Regions from separate parts of the Cellulosimicrobium sp. SH8 genome, predicted to be linked through region 2. Evidence: predicted binding sites of a transcription regulator. Region 2 holds the regulator's gene; each other region holds the start of a gene.
What was found. The regulator HrcA, encoded in region 2, represses chaperone genes, less so after heat shock. The targets are predictions, from matches to a motif close to TTNGCACTCGNNNNNNNCGAGTGCNAA.

Region 1 (6,258 bases), on a different contig from region 2:
CTACGGCCAGGTGCCCGGCGAGCTCGCGCCCAAGCTCGCGCTCGCCGCGGCCTGCGAGCTGAGCGCCGAGCCGGACATCGCCGAGTCGCTCTACGTGATCTGCGCGCGCACGGACGCCAACTACACGGCGCCCGCCGCGTTCGGTCTCATGCGGATCCGCGAGGCGCGGGGCGACCTCGACGGCGCCCTGCACGCGCTCGACCTCGTCGGGCCGACCCGTGGGTCCTACGTCGAGTCCCGCACCCTGCGCGCGCACCTGCTCGCCGAGTCGGGGCGCGGCCTGCCCGCGCTCGCCGACGCGATGGCGAGCGTCGCCGCGGTGTCGATCGCGCCGCGCGAGCGCGCCGAGCTCTCCGTCGGCGTGCTGCGCTCCGCGCTCGAGACCGTCACGCGGTCCGGGCCCGAGCCGACGACGCGGATCGCGGGCGTCCCCGCCGACGAGCCCGCGCTGCGCGACGCGCTCGAGGGTGCGTACCGCGAGCTCGCGGCGCTCTCGGACTCGCGCGACGAGCGCATCACGCTCGTCGACCGCGCCAACGAGGTGCGGCGGTGGACGGTCCGATGAGCGACGCTCCCGCCCCCTCACCCGTTCCTGACCAGGCCGTCCCGGACCAGGCGCTCCCGGCGTCGGCCGGGGTGCTCGCGTGCCCCGCGTGCGGCGAACCGTCGCCCGAGGGGGCGCGGTTCTGCGAGGCGTGCGGCACGCCGCTCGCCCCGCTCCCCCCGGCCGACGACGCGGCGGTCGATCCCCGGGCGGCTCGGCTCGCGCCGACGGACGGCCCGGCCGCACCCACGGACGGCTCGCACCCGGACCCGGTGAGCGGCGGGACGGCTCCGGGCGACGGCGCGCCGGACCCCGGTACCCGGCCGTGCGTGCGGTGCGGGGGCCGCGTCGCCGAGGACGGGTACTGCACCGAGTGCGGCGAGCCGGCAGCGTCCGAGCGGGACCACTGGGCCGAGCGGCCCGCGACGTGGGTCGCCGGCGTGTGCGACCGCGGCGTGCGGCACTCCCGCAACGAGGACGCGATGGCGCTCGCCGCGAGCCCGTCCGCGGCCGCGGACCGCGCGTTCGCCGCGCTCGTCGTGTGCGACGGGGTCTCCTCCGCGCCCGACTCCGACGTCGCGAGCCTCGCGGCCGCGCGGGCGGCGCGCGACCTGCTCGCCGCGGGCGCCCCGGAGGGCACCTCCCCCGTCGTCGGCGAGCCGACAGCGCGGGTCGCCGCCTGGTCGGCGCTCGTCGCGGACGCCTCGCGGGCCGCGCAGGACGCGATCCTGACGACCGTCGGCGCGATGGCCGACCGCGAGAACCCCCCGTCGTGCACGTTCGTCGCGGCGGTCGTGGACGGCCCGCTCGTCGTCACGGGCTGGGTGGGCGACTCGCGCGCCTACTGGATCCCGGACACGGGCGAGGCGCACCAGCTCAGCGTCGACGACTCCTGGGCGCAGGAGATGATGGCGCAGGGCATCCCCCGCGCCCAGGCGGAGAGCTCCCCCCAGGCCCACGCGATCACGCGCTGGCTCGGCCCCGACGCGCCGGACCCCGTCGCCCGGACGGCCGCGACGTTCCCCGACCGCGACGGCTGGGTGCTGGTGTGCTCCGACGGGCTGTGGAACTACTGCTCCCCCGCCGCCGACCTCGGGGCGCTGCTCCACGCCACTCAGGAGCGGGTCGGGCACGACCCGCAGTCGGTGGCGGGCGCGCTGGTGGACTGGGCGAACGCCCAGGGCGGCCGGGACAACATCACGGCGACGCTCGCGCGGTTCGACCGGTCGTCGGCCCCTGCGTCCCCGGAGCTCGACCCGGACCTCGAGACGACGATCCCCACGACCTGACGCCAGCCGCGCGCCACGGCGCGTCCCCGCCCACGCACGACCCACCCACGACCCGATAGCCTGCACGAACACCCGCACCACCGAAGGAGCCCCCATGGCCGAGTTCGCCGCCGAGGTCTACCAGAACGAGTTCCTGTCCGAGGGCGCCACGGACGTCCACGCGATCGTCACCGTGACGTGCACGGGGGCCGGGAGCGCGGGGAGCGTCGGCGGCGCGGGCGGGGTCGCCGAGATCATCATGGTCGACACGTCCGGGTCGATGTCGGGCCGGAACATGGAGGCCGCGAAGCACGCCGCCCAGGTGGCCGTGGACCAGATCCTCGACGGCACGTGGTTCGCGATCGTCGGCGGCAGCCACGTCGCCAACCGCGTCTTCCCCTACCCCAACGCGCGCATGGCGATGGTCCAGATGGAGCCGGGGGCGCGCGCCGAGGCGAAGCGCGCGATCTCCATGCTCACGCCGGGCGGCGGCACGGCGATGAGCACGTGGCTGCGCCTCGCGGACCAGCTCTTCGCGACGGTGCCGCAGGCGGCGCAGCGGCACGCGATCCTCCTCACGGACGGCAAGAACGAGTCGGAGCCGCGCGCGAACCTCTCCGCCGCCGTCCGCGACGTCACCGGGCACTTCCAGTGCGACGCGCGCGGCGTCGGCTCGCGCTGGCAGGTCGACGAGCTGCGCGAGATCTCGACCGCGCTGCTCGGCTCGGTCGGCCTCATCGCGGACCCGAACGAGATAGCGGCCGACTTCGAGACGCTCATGCAGGCGTCCATGGCCCGCGGGGTGGCCTCGGCCGACCTGCGCGTGTGGGCCCCGCAGGGCTCGCAGGTGCTGTTCGTGCGGCAGGTCGCGCCGACGGTCGAGGACCTCACGCACCGCCGCGCCGAGGTGAACCCGCTCACGGGTGCCTACCCGACCGGCTCGTGGGGCGACGAGTCGCGCGACTACCACGTCGCGGTCCGCGTCGCGTCGAAGCCGGTCGGCTCCGAGCAGCTCGCGGCGCGCGTCCAGCTCGCGGTGAACGGCGAGGTCGTCTCCTCCGGACTGGTGAAGGCCAAGTGGTCCGACGACGAGTCGCTCACCACGCGAATCAACCCCGAGGTCGCGCACTACACGGGCCAGACCGAGCTCGCCGCGGCGATCCAGGAGGGCCTCGCGGCCAAGGCGTCGGGCGACGAGGCGACGGCGACCGTGAAGCTCGGGCGCGCCGTGCAGCTCGCGCAGCAGACCGGCAACGAGGAGGCGACGTCGCGGCTGCGCAAGGTCGTCGACATCGACAACGAGGAGCAGGGGACGGTGCGCCTCAAGCGGAACACCTCGACCCTCGACGAGATGGCCCTCGACACGGCCTCGACGAAGACGACGCGGGTCCGCCGGTGAGCGCCGTCGTCTGCCCCAACGGGCACCCGTCGGAGTCGACCGACTACTGCGACGTGTGCGGCGAGCCGATCGGCGCGGCGTCGGCCCCGTCCGCGCCCGTCGCGAGCAGTGCGACGCCCGCGCCGGGCGGCGCCGGGGCGGCCGCGCCCGCGACGACGTGCCCGAACTGCGGGTCGCCGGCGCCCGGCGGCGCGCTGTTCTGCGAGAACTGCGGCTACGACTTCACCACGGGCGCCCTGCCCGACCCGGTCGAGCCGCCGTCCGCGCTCTCGCTCGACCCGCCGTCGCGCCCGACGCCCGCGCCCGCGACCTCCGCACCCCCGGTGCCGGGCACGCCCTCCGGGTCCACGCCGCCCCCGCTGCCGACCTCCGCGGCAGGGTCCGCCGCGACGTCCCCGTCGTCGTCGACCCCGCCCCCGCTGCCCGCCCCGAGCCCCGCCGCCCCGCCCGAGGCGGGCGCCCCGGGCGAGCCGGCGACGTCGGGCACCCACCTCCCGACGCCCCCGGTCCCGGGGCCGGACCAGTGGGTCGTGGAGATCTGGATCGACCCCGACTGGTACGCGGCGCAGCAGCCCGAGGACCCGATGCCCTCGGCGGGCCTGCCCGGCCTCGTCGTGCTGCGCGAGCGCAGCGTGCTCGTCGGCCGCCCATCGGTGTCCCGCGGCATCCACCCGCAGGTCGACTGCGGCGCGGACACGGGCGTCTCCCGCCGGCACTGCCAGCTCAGCACGGACGGTCAGCGGTGGTGGGTCGAGGACCTGCAGTCGTCGAACGGGACGTACGTGAGCCCCGCCGGCGAGTCGCTCCCCACGGACCCGGTCCCCGCCGGGCAGCGACGCGAGCTGTCCGACGGGGACCGGGTCTACCTCGGCGCGTGGACGCGGCTCGTCGTCCGCAAGGCGCTCCCGGGCGAGGTCTGAGCCGGCTCAGCCCTCGGTCGTCCGAGGCTCGGCCTCGGCCGTGATCTGGGTCGCCGCACCGCTGCTGCCCGCGCGGTGCGCGACCTCGATCCGGCGCGGCCGGGCCTCCTCGGCCACGGGGATCGTCAGCGACAGCACCCCGTCCTCGTACGACGCCGAGATCTGGTCGAGCGCGAGCCCGCGCCCCACCGTGAGCTGACGCGCGTAGGTCCCCGAGGGCCGCTCGCGCGCGAGCCACTGGACGTCGGGATCGGTCCGCGGGCTGCGCTCGGCGCGGATCGTCAGCGTGCGGTCCTCGACGGACACGTCGATCGTCCCCGGGTCGACACCGGGAAGGTCCATCGTCAGGACGTAGTGGTCGCCCGCCCGGAACAGGTCGAGCGGCATGCCGCCCGACGCCGACGCCGCGGTCGCGCGCGCCCCGGACGCGAGCTGGCCGACCAGGCGGTCCATCGCATCGAAGGTGGTCGTGAACGGGTCGATCATCGCAGCCACACCTCTCACCTCCTCGTCGGTCGGTCCCGGACCGTCCGGGACCGGTCGGTGGTCCCGCGAGGTAGGCACCTCGCGGGCGGCTACACCTCTGTTCTAGCACTCTCCCCCGGAGAGTGCCAAGAGCCGCCGTGGGCCGTCCCGGTGCACGCGGCAGAGGGGCGGTTGTCGACTTCCTCCGAGACCGGATCCCGCGACGACAGCCAGGTTGGTGGAACCCTCCAACCCGTTGTGCGATCCGTGCACGCGGCGACACCGTCGTCGTCCGCGACCCCGTCGTCGCGCACCGCGCAGGGCCGGGAGAGTGGACCTGGCCACGACGGGTCGGGCACCGATCCGTCACGACGACGCAGGGAGCACCATGACCGACGCACCGACCACGGCGACCCCCGGGACGCCCGCGCCCGCCACGCAGACCACCGGTCCGGGAGCGGGGCGCCGCGGGCCGTTCGCGCTCGACGCGGGCGACGCCGCGCGCGTCGCGACCTTCGCGGCGCTGATCGCCGCGCTCGGGATGCCGGGGTCGATCGCGCTGTTCGGGAACGCGGTCCCGATCACGCTCCAGACGCTCGGCGTCATGCTCGCCGGGACGATCCTCGGCGCGTGGCGCGGCACGCTCGCGGTCGCGACGTTCCTCGCGCTCGCGGCGGCCGGCCTCCCGGTGCTCGCGGGCGGGCGCGGCGGCCTCGGGGCGTTCGTCGGACCGTCCGCGGGCTACCTGCTCGGGTTCCTCGCGGGGGCGGCGGTCGTGGGCTGGCTCGTCGACCGGCTGCGCCGGGTGACGTTCGGCGGTGTGCTCGTCGCGTGCCTCGTCGGCGGGGTCGCGGTCGTCTACGCGTGCGGCGTGCCGGTCCAGTCGGCCGTCACGGGGGTGCCGCTCGCGACGACGGCGCAGCTCTCCCTCGCGTTCCTCCCGGGCGACGTCCTCAAGGCGCTGGCCGCCGCGGCGATCACCGTGGGCGTCGTGCGCGCCTACCCGGCCGCGCGCCGGTCGGGCCGTTCTGCGGGCCGTCCCATGGCCGCCGGCCGCACCGCCTCCTGACACCTGCGAGAGTGTCCGCGTGCCCGTCGCCCACCAGGTCCTGACGCACGCCGCCGACCCGGCGGTGCGCGGCCGTCCCGCCCTGCGCACCCCCGAGCGGTCGCGCACCTACGCCGCGCTCGCCGCGGACGTGCGCGCGGGCGCGACGCACCTCGGCGCGACGGGCACGCGCCCCGGCGACGTCGTCGCCGTGTCCCTGCCCGACCCGCTGGACCTGCTCACGGCGGTCCTCGCCGCCGACCACGCCGGCGCGACGCCGCTCGTGTGCGACCCGGCGTGGCCGCGCGCGCACCGCGCGGAGGTCCTGCGCACCCTCGCGCCGCGCACGTTCGTCGAGGTGCCCCTGCCGCGCGGGACCGGCGCCCTCCCCGACCTCGTGCCGGGGCTCGCGCCGCAGGGGGGTGCGGACCCCGGCACGGGCCACGAGCCCGGTCCGGACGACCTCGCGTGGGCGGGGTTCTCCTCGGGCAGCACGGGCCGGCCGCGCGCGGTCGTGCGCACGCGCGCGTCGTGGGCGGGCTCGTTCGACGACGTCACGCGGCTCCTCAGGCTGCGTCCCGCCGACACCGTGCTCGTCCCCGGCCCGCTCGCGT
Region 2 (6,258 bases):
CCCTCATGAACGCCAGCGGGGCGACCTCGATCGTGCCCGCCTCGATGAGCTTGGGGATCGAGTCGGGGTCGATCATGTCGTGCAGCGCGTCGTACAGCGGGCGCAGGTACGGGTCGATCTTCTCGCTCAACGAACCGGGCAGGAACCCGAGCCGCTCGCCCGCCTCGACCGCCGGGCGCGTGAGGATGATCCGGTTGACCTGCTTGGACTGCAGCGCCTGCACGGCCTTGGCCATCGCGAGGTACGTCTTGCCCGTGCCCGCGGGCCCGATGCCGAACGTGATGGTGTTCGCGTCGATCGCCTCGACGTAGCGCTTCTGCCCGACCGTCTTGGGCCGGATCGTGCGGCCGCGGCTCGACAGGATGTTGAGCGTCAGCACCTCGGCCGGTCGCGACGCCGTCGCGGCCGTGAGCATCGCGATGGAACGCGACACGACGTCGGCCGTGAGCTGCGTACCGGCCTCCACGACCTCGACGAGCTCGTCGAGCAGGCGCGACGCGAGCGCCACGTCGCCCGGGGGCCCGGAGACCGCGATCTCGTTGCCGCGCACGTGCACGTCGACCGAGCCGAACCCCTCCTCGACGGCCCGGAGCACGGAGTCGCGGCTGCCGAGGAGCGCCACCATCGGCACGTGGGTCGGGATGACGATGCGGTGCTCGACCCGGTGCGGCTGAGGGTCGGGTTCTCGGGACAGTGAGGTCATGAGCCGGCTTGCGCCGCTGCGCTCCTTCGGTCGTGCGGTGGGGCCGGGGCCGCCACGGCCCCGCAGATCGCTTCCATCGTACCGAGCGCGCCCGGGCGTCACACGTCCTTTCGCGCAGGGCTCAGGCGGGAGTCCAGCCGAGCTCCGCGCCGGCGATGACGTGCCCGTGCACGTGGAACACGCTCTGCCCGGCGCGCGGGCCGGAGTTGAAGATGAGGCGGAACTGGCCGTCGGCCTGGTCGCCCGCGACCTCGTCGGCGAGCGCGACGACGTCGGCGAGCAGCGCCGGGTCCGCGGCGGCGAGCTGGGCGATGTCGCCGTGGTGGTCGCGCGGCACGACGAGCACGTGCACGGGCGCCTGCGGGTTGATGTCGCGGAACGCGATCGCGCGGTCGCTCGTCGCCACGACGTCGGCGGGCAGCTCTCCCGCGACGATGCGGCAGAAGAGGCAGTCCGGGTCCGTGCGTGCGTCGGTGCTCGTCATGACCTTGAGGCTAGTCCAGGCCCGGCGGCCACGCCCCAGCGGCCGAGCCGCTCGGCGAGGAGCGCGACGGCGACGGGACCGGCGGTCGACGTGCGCAGCACGTGCGGGCCCAGCCGGGCCGCGACGGCGCCGGCCGCGGTGAGGTCGGCGACCTCGTGGTCGGAGATCCCGCCCTCGGGTCCGACGACGACCAGCACCTCGGGCGCCGGCCCGCCGTCGTCGGCCGGGCCGTCGGGCAGCGTGACGTCGGCGAGCGGCGTCGCGGCCTCCTCGTGCAGCACGATCGCCCGCCCGCCGGCCGCGACGGCGTCGGACACCCGCGCGGCGAGGCCACGCGAGTCGACCGCCACCTCGACCTGCGGCAGGCGCGCGCGCCGCGCCTGCTTCGTCGCGGTGCGGACGGTCGCGAGCCAGCGCGCGCGGGACTTCGCCGCGCGCTCGCCGCGCCACACGACGACGGAGCGCTCCGCCTGCCACGGGACCACGACGTCGACCCCGATCTCGGTCGCCGCCTCGATCGCCATCTCGTCGCGGTCACCCTTGGCGAGCGCCTGCACGAGCGTCACGACGACGGCGGGCGCGGGCTCGCGGTCGACCTCCTGGACGAGCAGGGTCACGCGCCCCGCGTCGGCGTGCTCGACGACGCAGAGCAGGCGCAGGCCGGCACCGTCCACGACGTCGACCCGCTCGCCCGCTCCGCGGCGCTGGACGACGCCCGCGTGGCGACCCTCCGCCCCGTCGAGCACGTAGCGGTCGCCGGGCGCGACGCCGTCGAGCCCGGTCTCGGCGAGGAACACCGGAGCACTCATGCGCCCGCCCCGCTCAGCGTCCGGAGAGCTTGTCGCGCAGGCGGGAGAACACGCCCGGGTGCGCGGCGGACAGGCGCGGCTCGGGCCGCTCCTCCCCGCGCATCGCGGCGAGCGAGCGCAGGAGCTGCTCCTGCTCCTCGGTGAGCTCGCGCGGCACCTGCACCTCGATGTGGACGTTGAGGTCGCCGCGGCCGTTGCCGTGCAGGTGCCCCACGCCCAGGTTCTTCAGCGTGACGATCTGGCCCGGCTGCGTGCCCGGGCGCAGGTCGATCTCCTGCGCGCCGTCCAGCGTCTCGAGCTCGAGCACCGTGCCGAGCGCGGCCGCGGTCATGGGCACCTGGAGCGTGCAGTGCAGGTCGTCGCCGCGCCGCACGAACGTGTCGTGGTTGCGCTCGCGGATCTCGACGTAGAGGTCGCCGGCGGGGCCTCCGGCCGGGCCGACCTCACCCTGCGCGGTGAGCTTGATGCGCGTGCCGGTGTCGACGCCCGCGGGGACGTTGACCGTGAGGCTGCGACGGCTGCGCACGCGGCCCTCGCCGGAGCACTCGGCGCACGGCTCGGGGATGACGGTGCCGAAGCCCTGGCACGCGGCGCACGGGGCGCTCGTCATGACCTGGCCGAGGAAAGAGCGCGCGACGCGCTGGACCGTGCCGCGGCCGTGGCAGACGTCGCACGTGCGCGGCGAGGTGCCCGGGCGACAGCACGAGCCCCCGCACGTCCCGCACACGACCGCCGTGTCCACCTGGAGCTCGCGCTGCGCACCGAACGTCGCCTCGGACAGGTCGATGTCGAGCCGTACGAGCGCGTCCTGGCCGCGCCGGGCGCGCGGGATGGGACCCTGCTGCGCCTGCCCGCCGCCGAAGAACGTCTCGAAGATGTCCTGGAAGCCGAACCCGCCGCCCATGGGGCCGGCGCCGCCGCCGGGGGCGCTCGGGTCGACGCCGAGGTCGTACTGCTGGCGCTTCTCCGGGTTGGACAGCACCTCGTACGCGCGCGCCACGTCCTTGAAGCGGTCGCCCGCCTCCTCGCCCGCGACGTCCGGGTGCAGCTCGCGCGCGAGCTTGCGGTACGCCTTCTTGATCTGGTCCTGGCTGGCGTCGCGCGCCACGCCCAGGATCTCGTAGTAGTCGCTCACACGTCACTCTCTGCTGGTGCGGGTCGTGAGGCCGGCACGGGGCCGGTCGTGAAGGGTCTGGGGGGTCGTGAGACCGGCGCGAGGTCGGTCGTCGTGGATGCCCGCCGCGTGCGGGGAGACCGCGGCGAGGCTCACGTGCCGAGCACCCGTGACAGGTAGCGCGCGACCGCGCGCACCGCAGCGATGGTCCCGGGGTAGTCCATGCGGGTCGGCCCGATCGAGCCGACGAGGGCGACCGTGTCACCGTCGTTACCGTAACCGGTCGTCACGACGGAGGTCTCCGCGAGGCCCTCGAGCTGGGTCTCGTGCCCGATTCGCACGCTCACGCCGGACTCGGCCGCCATCTCCGTGAGGAGTCCCAGGAGGACGACCTGCTCCTCGAGCGCCTCGAGGACCGGGCGCAGCGCGTGCTCGAACCGCATGCCCGCCCGGGCCAGGTTCGCCGTCCCCGCGAGCACGATGCGCTCCTCGCTCTCCTCGGCGAGCGTCTGGGCGACGAGGTCGCCCACCGCCCGCACGAGCGGGGCGTCGTCGGGGTGGAAGCTCTCCGTCACCGCGGCGAGACCGGTGGCGAGGTCCGTGAGGCGCTTGCCGGCCGCGGCGGCGTTGAGCCGCGCGCGGACCTCGACGAGGGTGCCCTCGTCCGGCACGCTCGCGACCTCGAGCGTGCGTTGCTCGACGCGCCCGGTGTCGGTGATGATCACGACGAGCAGGCGCGACTCCCCGACCGGCACGAGCTCGAGGTGCCGCAGGCCGGACCGGCTCAGGGACGGGTACTGCACGACCGCGACCTGGCCCGTGAGCTGCGCCAGCAGCCGTCCGGCGCGCGCGATGACGTCGTCGAGGTCCACGCCCTCCGAGAGGAACGTCTCGATCGCGCGCTTCTCCGGCGCGGACAGCGGCTTCACGCCCGACAACCGGTCGACGAACAGCCGGTAGCCCCTGTCCGTCGGGATGCGGCCCGCCGACGTGTGGGGCTGCGCGATGTACCCGGCGTCCTCGAGGGCCGCCATGTCGTTGCGGATCGTCGCGGGCGAGACACCCAGGCCGTGCCGTTCCGTGAGCACGCGCGACCCCACGGGCTCACGCGTGAGGACGTAGTCCTCGACGATCGCCCGCAGCACCTCGAGCCGGCGCTCCTCGCTCAAGTCCACCTCCGTGCGCCGCGCCGTCGACGCCCCGGGCGGGCGCGCGGGCGTCGGCACTCTCGACCTCCGAGTGCCAATCCTACGCGTCCGCGCGGCCCGTCCCGCGGTCCTCCGCTCGTCGCGAACGCAGGTCGCCGATCCCGACGACGAGCGCGAGGGCGACGAGCACGATCGTCACGAGCAGCGCCCTCCCCGTCGCGTGCGCCGCGGTGTCGCCGCCCGCGAGGCCCCCGTAGTACACGGAGAGCACGATCGAGATGCCGACCGCCGACCCGATGCGCTGCCCGAGCTGCAGCATGCTCCCCGCGACGCCCGCGCGGCTCACGGGCACCTCGGACAGCGTGAGGGTCTGGTTCGGGGCGATGACGGTCCCGCTGCCCGCCCCGGCGACCAGCAGGGCTCCCGCGAGCGCCGGCCCGACGGCGGCGGGGTCGTCCCCCAGGAGGCGCACGACGGCGTCGGCCACCACGACCCCGACGAGGACGAGCGCCAGCCCGCCGACGACGAGCTGCCGGCCCCAGCGCGCGACCCAGCGCCCCGAGAACCACGCCGACACCCCCGATGCCACCGCGAACGGCGTCCCGACGAGCCCCGCCTGGAGGGGGGTGTAGCCGAGCTCGTCCTGCAGGTAGAGGGTGACCACCAGGAAGATGCCGGTGAAGCCCGCGAAGTAGGCGAGGCCGAGGAGCGCGCCGTTGCGGAACGACCCGAGCCCGACGACCTGCGGGTCGAGCACCGCCTCGCCGGTGCGCCGCTGGTACCGCCGCTCCCAGACGACGGCCGCGAGCCCCGCCGCGACGGCGACGACCAGCCACCACCAGCGCGAGGCGTCGTCGCCGCGGCCGGTCGTCGTGACGAACGGCATCATGACGCCGAGCGTCGCCGCGCCCAGCAGCGCCAGCCCGACGAGGTCGAGGCGACGCGGGCCCCGCGCCGTGCGTGCGGCGTCGGGCGGGGGCGCGGGCACGAGCCGCCACGCGAACGGCAGCAGGACCGCGACGACCGGGAGGTTCACGAGGAACACCCACCGCCACCCGGACGCAGAACCGGCCGCCGCGATGATGAGGCCGCCGAGCAGCGGGCCGAGCGCCGTCGAGACCCCGATCGTCGCGCCGAACATGCCGAACGCCCGGCCGCGCTCGAACCCGGAGAACTGCTGCTGGATGAGCCCGACGACCTGCGGGTTGAGGACGCCGGCGCTCACGCCCTGCAGCAGGCGCGCGACGGCGAGCCACCCGTCCGTCGGCGCGAGCCCGCACGCGAGGCTCATGAGCGCGAACCCGACCAGACCGGCGATGAACAGGGCACGGCGGGCACCGGCGTCGCCGAGCCGGCCGGCGGGCACGAGCGCGAGCCCGAACGCGAGCGTGTAGCCCGCGACGACGAGCTGGAGCTGCGTCGGCCCCGCGTCGAGCGACGACTCGATCGACGGGAGGGCGACGTTGACGATCGACACGTCGAGCGTCGTGATGAAACCCACCGCGAGGCAGACGGGCAGCACGCGCCAGCGGTTCGGGTCCGGCTCGGCGCGCTGCGGGCTCACCGCTCCGTCGTACCACCCGCCCCCGGTTCCGCGCGCGTCGGGCGCCGCGTGCCGAGACCGGCCCGAGCGTCCGGGATCGACCCTCGGGAGGGTCGATGTCGCGACGCACGGGCCGATCTCGGCGGCGCGCGTCCGGCGCTGACCTAGGGTGACGGCGTGTCCTTCGACCGTTACGGCTCCGACGTCCTCGGCGGCACGCCCGCCCCCGCCCACCACCGCGCCCGACCGGTGTCCCGACCGCAGGCCGCCGAGCGGGGGCTCGTGGTCGAGGAGGTGCAGACGGGGTGGGTCGGCGCCGTCGTCCGCGTCGAGAAGTCGGGCGGGATGCACGTCGTCGTGCTCGAGGACCGCGCGGGCCGGACGCGGACGTTCCCGCTCGGGCCCGGGTTCTGGGTCGACGGCGAGCCGGTCGAGCTCACGGCGCCCGTCACCTCCC
Region 3 (6,258 bases), on a different contig from region 2:
CGCCGAAGACCACCTCCTCGCCCCCGAACGTGCGGTCCTCCTCGACCTCGATCCACAGGTCGGTGTCGCCGAGGCGCACCTGGTCGCCCGCCGTCGGCCCGTACAGCGCGACATAACGCTCGCGCGAGATCGCGACCATTGCGTCAGTCCTCCTCAGGAGTGGTCGTGCTCCGCGTGCCGAACCCGGGGTCTCTCCCCACGTCCGCCGGATCCTGGGGAGCGACCCCGGGTTCGGCAGGCTCGGTCGCGCGGTCCAGCGACCCGCCGTCAGGCTTGCCGCGCTGGAGGCCCGGTACGCGGCGTCGGCCCCGGAGGGCGACGGCCTCGACCTCCGCCGACGCGCCCGGCTCGAAGCGGCGCGACGTGCCGGACGGGACGTCGAGCCGGAACCCGTGCGCGGCGGTGCGGTCGAACGCGAGCGCGGCGTTGGCGTCCGGAAGGTGCAGGTGGGAGCCGATCTGGACCGGGCGGTCCCCGGTGTTCGTCACGACCAGCGTCACGCGCTCGTCGTCCGTGCGGTCGGCGTTGAGGACGACGGGCACGTCCTCGGCCCCCCGCTTCAGCCGGACCGCGCCCGGACCGCTCGTGCTGATGCCTGCCATGTGTCGCCTCGCTCTCGCTGAGCCTCGTGCGTGCGCCGGACCGGGCCGGGTCAGGCGATCGGCTGGTGGATGGTGACGAGCTTGCGCCCGTCGGGGAAGGTCGCCTCGACCTGGACGTCGGGCAGCATCTCCGCGACCCCGACCATCACCTCGTCGCGGCCGAGCACCTCGCGGCCGGAGACCATGAGCTCCTCGACGCTCGCTCCCTCTCGTGCCCGCTCGATCACCCACGTGGTGAGCAGGGCGACCGTCTCGGGGTAGTTGAGCAGCACGCCGCGCGCGCGCCGGTCGCGCGCGACCATGCCCGCGACGGCGAGCAGCAGCTTCTCGGTGTCCGCGGGCGTCAGGTGCATGGCGGCGATCCTGCCGCGTGTTCGTTTCCGGCGTGTATACACCGCGTTATACGTCCGTGTACCGCGACGATCCCCGGGCGCGACGTCCGTCAGGACCACCGACCGCGGGCACGACGAAGGCCGCCGACCGGGCGAACCCGGCCGACGGCCTTCGATGTCCTGCGACCTCCCGGCCAGGCCGGGAGAGGGTCAGGCGTGGATCAGAAGTCCATGCCGCCCATGCCACCGTCGCCACCCGGCACGGCCGGGGTCTTCTCCGGCTTGTCGGCGACGACGGCCTCGGTCGTGAGGAAGAGCGCCGCGATGGAGGCGGCGTTCTGCAGCGCGGAGCGCGTGACCTTGACCGGGTCGTTCACGCCGGCGGCGAGGAGGTCCTCGTACACACCGGTCGCGGCGTTGAGGCCCTGGCCGGACGGGAGGTTGCGCACCTTCTCCGCCACGACGCCGCCCTCGAGGCCCGCGTTGACCGCGATCTGCTTGAGCGGGGCGTCGATCGCGGCGCGCACGATCTGCGCACCGGTCGCCTCGTCGCCCTCGAGCTCGAGCTTCTCGAACGCCACGGCACCGGCCTGGATGAGCGCGACGCCACCACCGGCGACGATGCCCTCCTCGACGGCCGCCTTCGCGTTGCGCACGGCGTCCTCGATGCGGTGCTTACGCTCCTTGAGCTCGACCTCCGTCGCGGCACCCGCCTTGATGACGGCGACGCCGCCGGCGAGCTTCGCGAGGCGCTCCTGGAGCTTCTCGCGGTCGTAGTCGGAGTCCGACTTCTCGATCTCGCCACGGATCTGGTTGACGCGACCCTGGATCAGGTCGGCGTCGCCCGCACCCTCGACGATCGTGGTCTCGTCCTTGGTGACGACGACCTTGCGCGCCTGGCCGAGCAGGTCCAGCGTCGCTTTCTCGAGCTTGAGGCCCACCGTCTCGGTGATGACCTGGCCGCCGGTGAGGATCGCGATGTCCTGGAGCATGGCCTTGCGACGGTCGCCGAAGCCCGGGGCCTTGACGGCGACGGACTTGAACGTGCCACGGATCTTGTTGAGCACCAGGGTCGCGAGCGCCTCGCCCTCGACGTCCTCGGCGATGATGAGGAGCGAGCGGCCGGCCTTCATGACCTGGTCGAGGACCGGGAGCAGGTCCTTCACGTTCGCGATCTTGGACTCGACGATGAGGACGTACGGGTCCTCGAGCACGGCCTCCTGGCGCTCCGGGTCCGTCTCGAAGTAGCGCGCGAGGAAGCCCTTGTCGAAGCGCATGCCCTCGGTGAGCTCGAGCTCGAGGCCGAACGTGTTCGACTCCTCGACCGTGATCACGCCCTCCTTGCCCACCTTGTCGAGGGCCTCGGCGATGAGCTCGCCGATCGCGGGGTCGCCGGCGGAGATGGCGGCCGTGGCGGCGATCTCCTCCTTGGTCTCGATCTCCTTGGCGGCGTTGAGCAGCTGCTCGGTCACCGCGTCGACGGCCTTCTCGATGCCGCGCTTGACGGCGATCGGGTTGGCGCCGGCCGCGACGACGCGCAGGCCCTCGCGCACGAGCGCTTGGGCGAGCACGGTCGCGGTGGTGGTGCCGTCACCCGCGACGTCGTCGGTCTTCTTGGCGACCTCCTTGACGAGCTCGGCACCGATCTTCTCGTACGGGTCCTCGAGCTCGATCTCCTTGGCGATGGAGACGCCGTCGTTGGTGATGGTCGGCGCGCCCCACTTCTTGTCGAGCACGACGTTGCGGCCCTTGGGGCCGAGGGTGACCTTGACGGTGTCGGCGAGGATGTTGAGCCCTCGCTCCATGCTCCGACGAGCCTCCTCGTCGAAGGCGATGATCTTGGCCATGGGGAATGATCCTCCGCTGGTGGCGTATGGCGGTCGGCCGGCGCCCGCGACGGACGGCCCGCGACGGGCGGCGTTCATGTCACGCCGCCGGGGCGGGCCTCACCTGTCGACCTGGTGGGTTGCGCCGCACCCGCGGTGAGCGGCTGCCTGCGCTGGTCACTTCTGTCACTCTCATGACGAGAGTGCTAACGCCATTATTGGCACTCGCAGGGTGCGAGTGCAAGACAGCCCGTCGCGGCCCTGCCCCGTATCGCGACGGGCGAAACCCGCTGTGCCGCGCCGTCCCCTTAGGATGCGCGGTGTGATCCGCGCAACACCGTCGTGGCGCCTCGCAGCAGCCCTGGCCGGCTTCGTGCTGGTCCCTGCCCTCGGCCTCACCGCCGCGACCGCCGTCGCCGCCCCCACGGGCGAGCACATCGACCTGTACCAGGACGGCGTCGCCGTCTCGACCGGGCCCGACGGCGGCACCGCGCTCCTGCGCCTCGCCCCCGGGGCCGCGGCGACGTACCTCCCCGGCAGCCGCGTGCTCGACCCCGCGGCGCTCGACCCGGCCGCGCTCGCCGACGGCGTCGACCCCGCGGACGGCGAGGCGGACCGGCTCGCCCAGGTCGCCGGTGCCCGGCTCGACGCGTCGGCGCTCCTGGACCCCGGGCGGGCGCAGGACGCCGCCGCCGCGTCGCGCGCGTGGCTCGCGTCCGGAGTGGTCCCTGGCGCGGACGGGCCGTTCGCCGCGCTCGGCGAGGCCGCGCTCCTCGACCTGCGCGCCCTCACCCTCGACGACGGCGCCGCGCTCGCCGCCGCGTCCCCCAAGTGGCGCTACGTGTGGCCCCGCGACGCGTCGTTCGCCGCCGCGGCGTTCGCGCGCACCGGGCACGTCGACGACGCGCGGGACGTCCTCGGCTTCCTCGCCCGCGTCCAGGAGGACGACGGGTCGTTCCACGCGCGCTACCTGCCCGACGGCTCGGGCGTCCCCGACGACCGCGGCCTCCAGTCCGACGGCGTCGGCTGGGTCCTGTGGGCGACCGACGTCGTGCTCGAGGAGACGCCCGCCACCGAGCGGCGCGAGGTCGCCGCGGAGCTGCGGCCCCTCGTCGACGCCGCGACCGACCACGCGCTCTCGCTCGTCGACGGCGAGGACCCGCTGCCCCCGCCGTCGAGCGACTACTGGGAGGTCGAGCCGACGGCCCTCACCCTCGGCACCGCCGGTCCCCTGCTCGCCGGGCTCGAGGCCGCGGCCGACGTCTACTCCGCGGCGGGCGAGAACGACCGCGCCACCGACGCGACGGTGGCCGCCGCACGGCTGCGCATGGCCGTCGAGCGGTCGTTCGGGTCGCAGGGCTACCCGCGCCACGTGACCGGCGGCGCGCGCGACGCGTCGACCGCGTTCGTCCTGCCCCCGTTCCAGCCCGAGCCGCTCGCGGGAGCGGACGTCGCGTGGCGCGCGTCCGTCACCGAGATGCTGCGCCCCGCCGGAGGGCTCGCGCCCGGGGCGGGCTGGCGCGAGGACGGCATCTCCTGGACGCCGCAGACGACGCTCTACGCGCTCACCGCGGCGTCGTCGTCGGACCCGGAGGACCGGGCCGACGCCCAGGAGTGGCTCCGCTGGGTCGACGACCACCGCACCGCGTCCGGCGCGATCCCGGAGAAGGTCCTCGCGGACGGCTCCCCGGCGGCCGTCGCGCCGCTGTCCTGGAGCTCGGCCCTCGTCGTCCTCGCTCTCGTGGAGCTCGACACGACCACCGCCGACCCGGCGAGGTAAAGGCGTGGTCGCGGACCGCGCGCGCTACCTGGAGCCCATGTCCGACGTCGGCGCCAGGTCCGGCTCGACGCGCACGTCGAACTCCCGGCGCAGCACGCGCCGCGCGGCGTTCCAGCCGCCGAGCCCGTGCACGCCCGGCCCGGGCGGCGTGGACGCCGAGCACAGGTAGACGCCCTCCAGCCCGACGGCGTACGGGTCGAGCCGAGGCGTCGGCCGCGCGACCATCTGCCACATGCTGACGGCGCCGCCCGCGATGTCCCCGCCCACGTAGCTCTCGTCGTGCGCGGCCATCTCCGCGGCGGGGACGCAGCGGGACGCGACGACGAGGTCCCGGACCCCCGGCGCGAACCGTTCGAGCTGACCGAGGACGTCCTCGGTCACGTCGCGCATCGAGCCGGCGGGCACGTGCGCGTACGTCCACAGCGGCCGCAGGCCGCCCACGGCACGCCCCGGGTCGACGACGGTCGGGTCGCTCGCGAGGACCATCGGCCGCACCGCGTGCCGACCGGCCGCGACGTCCGCCTCCGCGCGCGCCATCTCGGCGCGCGTGCCGCCGACGTGCACCGTCCCGGCCCGACCCACCTCGGGGTCCGCCCACGGGACCGGCCCGGAGAGGACGAGGTCGACCTTCGCGGCCGCGTCGCCGTGCCGGAACCGCCGCAGGGCCCACTCCGCCCGGGGCGACAGTCGGTCGCCGAACACGTCGGCGACGACACCGGGCGCGGTGTCGAAGACGTACGCCCGCGCTCGCGGCAGGTCGGCGAGCGCACCGACCCGGTGGCCGGTCACGACCTCGCCGCCGTGCGCGCGCAGGTCGTCCAGGAGTGCCGCGACGATCGCGCCCGACCCGCCCCGCGGCAGCGGCCAGCCGCCCGGCGCGTGGCCGAGCGAGGCGAGCAGGAGCGCCGTCCCCGCGGCAGCCAGAGACGGCAGACGAGAGATCGCGTGCGCCGCGACGCCCGTGAGCAGCGCCCCCGCCTCCTCGGTCCGGAAGCGCCGGCCCCAGGCCGCGCTCCCCTGCTCGAGGACGGCGGCGCCGAACCGCGCGGCGACAGCGGCACCGCCGGGCGTCAGCGTGCGCCCGGGGACCGAGCGCTTGTCCCCGAGGGCGAGCGCGACGACGTCGCGCCAGCCCTCGGCCAGCGGGCCGAGCAGCGCACGCCAGGCGGCGCCGTCGACGCCGAGCCGCTCCGCCGTGCGATCGAGGTCGTGGTACGCGATGCCCGCGCGGCCCCCGTCGAGGGGCTGCGCGTACGACACCTCGGGCACGAGCAGCTCCACGCCGCGCGCGCCCAGGTCGAACGCCTCGAAGAACGGCGACGCCCACGCCATCGGGTGCACGGCCGAGCACACGTCGTGCACGACCCCGTCCGCCAGACCGAGGTCGAGCGTTCGCGAGCCGCCACCGATCGTCGGCTGCGCCTCGAGGACGCGCACGGCAAGACCGGCACGTGCGAGGGTCACGGCGGCGGTCAGCCCGTTGGGGCCGGAACCGACGACGACGGCGTCGAGGTTCTCCGTCACGCGACCCTCGTCGGCCGCGTCAGAGGGGCCGCACCTGCTCGGCCTGCGGGCCCTTGGTGCCCTGGCCGAGCTCGAACTCGACCGCCTGGCCCTCCTCGAGCGTGCGGTAGCCGTCGGTCTGGATCGCGCTGAAGTGCACGAAGAGGTCCTGCCCGCCGGACTCGGGCGTGATGAACCCGTAGCCCTTCTCGGAG

Region 1: the regulator HrcA is predicted to act here: its motif matches at 4,720-4,746, upstream of NF338_RS19055 (Hsp20/alpha crystallin family protein).
Region 3: the regulator HrcA is predicted to act here: its motif matches at 2,944-2,970, upstream of groL (chaperonin GroEL).

Annotation. Positions count from the first base shown of each region.
Region 1 is NZ_JAMXMH010000014.1:109,038-115,295, forward strand. It holds gene NF338_RS19035 (serine/threonine-protein kinase) at 1-565, shown strand, start outside; gene NF338_RS19040 (PP2C family serine/threonine-protein phosphatase) at 562-1,833, shown strand; gene NF338_RS19045 (VWA domain-containing protein) at 1,928-3,211, shown strand; gene NF338_RS19050 (FHA domain-containing protein) at 3,208-4,131, shown strand; gene NF338_RS19055 (Hsp20/alpha crystallin family protein) at 4,138-4,626, opposite strand; gene NF338_RS19060 (biotin transporter BioY) at 4,985-5,665, shown strand; gene NF338_RS19065 (class I adenylate-forming enzyme family protein) at 5,685-6,258, shown strand, end outside.
Region 2 is NZ_JAMXMH010000006.1:50,034-56,291, forward strand. It holds gene NF338_RS09760 (PhoH family protein) at 1-703, opposite strand, end outside; gene NF338_RS09765 (HIT domain-containing protein) at 825-1,187, opposite strand; gene NF338_RS09770 (16S rRNA (uracil(1498)-N(3))-methyltransferase) at 1,184-1,996, opposite strand; gene dnaJ (molecular chaperone DnaJ) at 2,010-3,131, opposite strand; gene hrcA (heat-inducible transcriptional repressor HrcA) at 3,263-4,279, opposite strand; gene NF338_RS09785 (MFS transporter) at 4,359-5,822, opposite strand; gene NF338_RS09790 (DUF3097 domain-containing protein) at 5,979-6,258, shown strand, end outside.
Region 3 is NZ_JAMXMH010000011.1:69,339-75,596, reverse strand. It holds gene NF338_RS15735 (urease subunit alpha) at 1-139, opposite strand, end outside; gene ureB (urease subunit beta) at 144-602, opposite strand; gene NF338_RS15725 (urease subunit gamma) at 653-955, opposite strand; gene groL (chaperonin GroEL) at 1,156-2,781, opposite strand; gene NF338_RS15715 (glycoside hydrolase family 15) at 3,074-4,540, shown strand; gene NF338_RS15710 (phytoene desaturase family protein) at 4,565-6,064, opposite strand; gene NF338_RS15705 (cold-shock protein) at 6,084-6,258, opposite strand, start outside.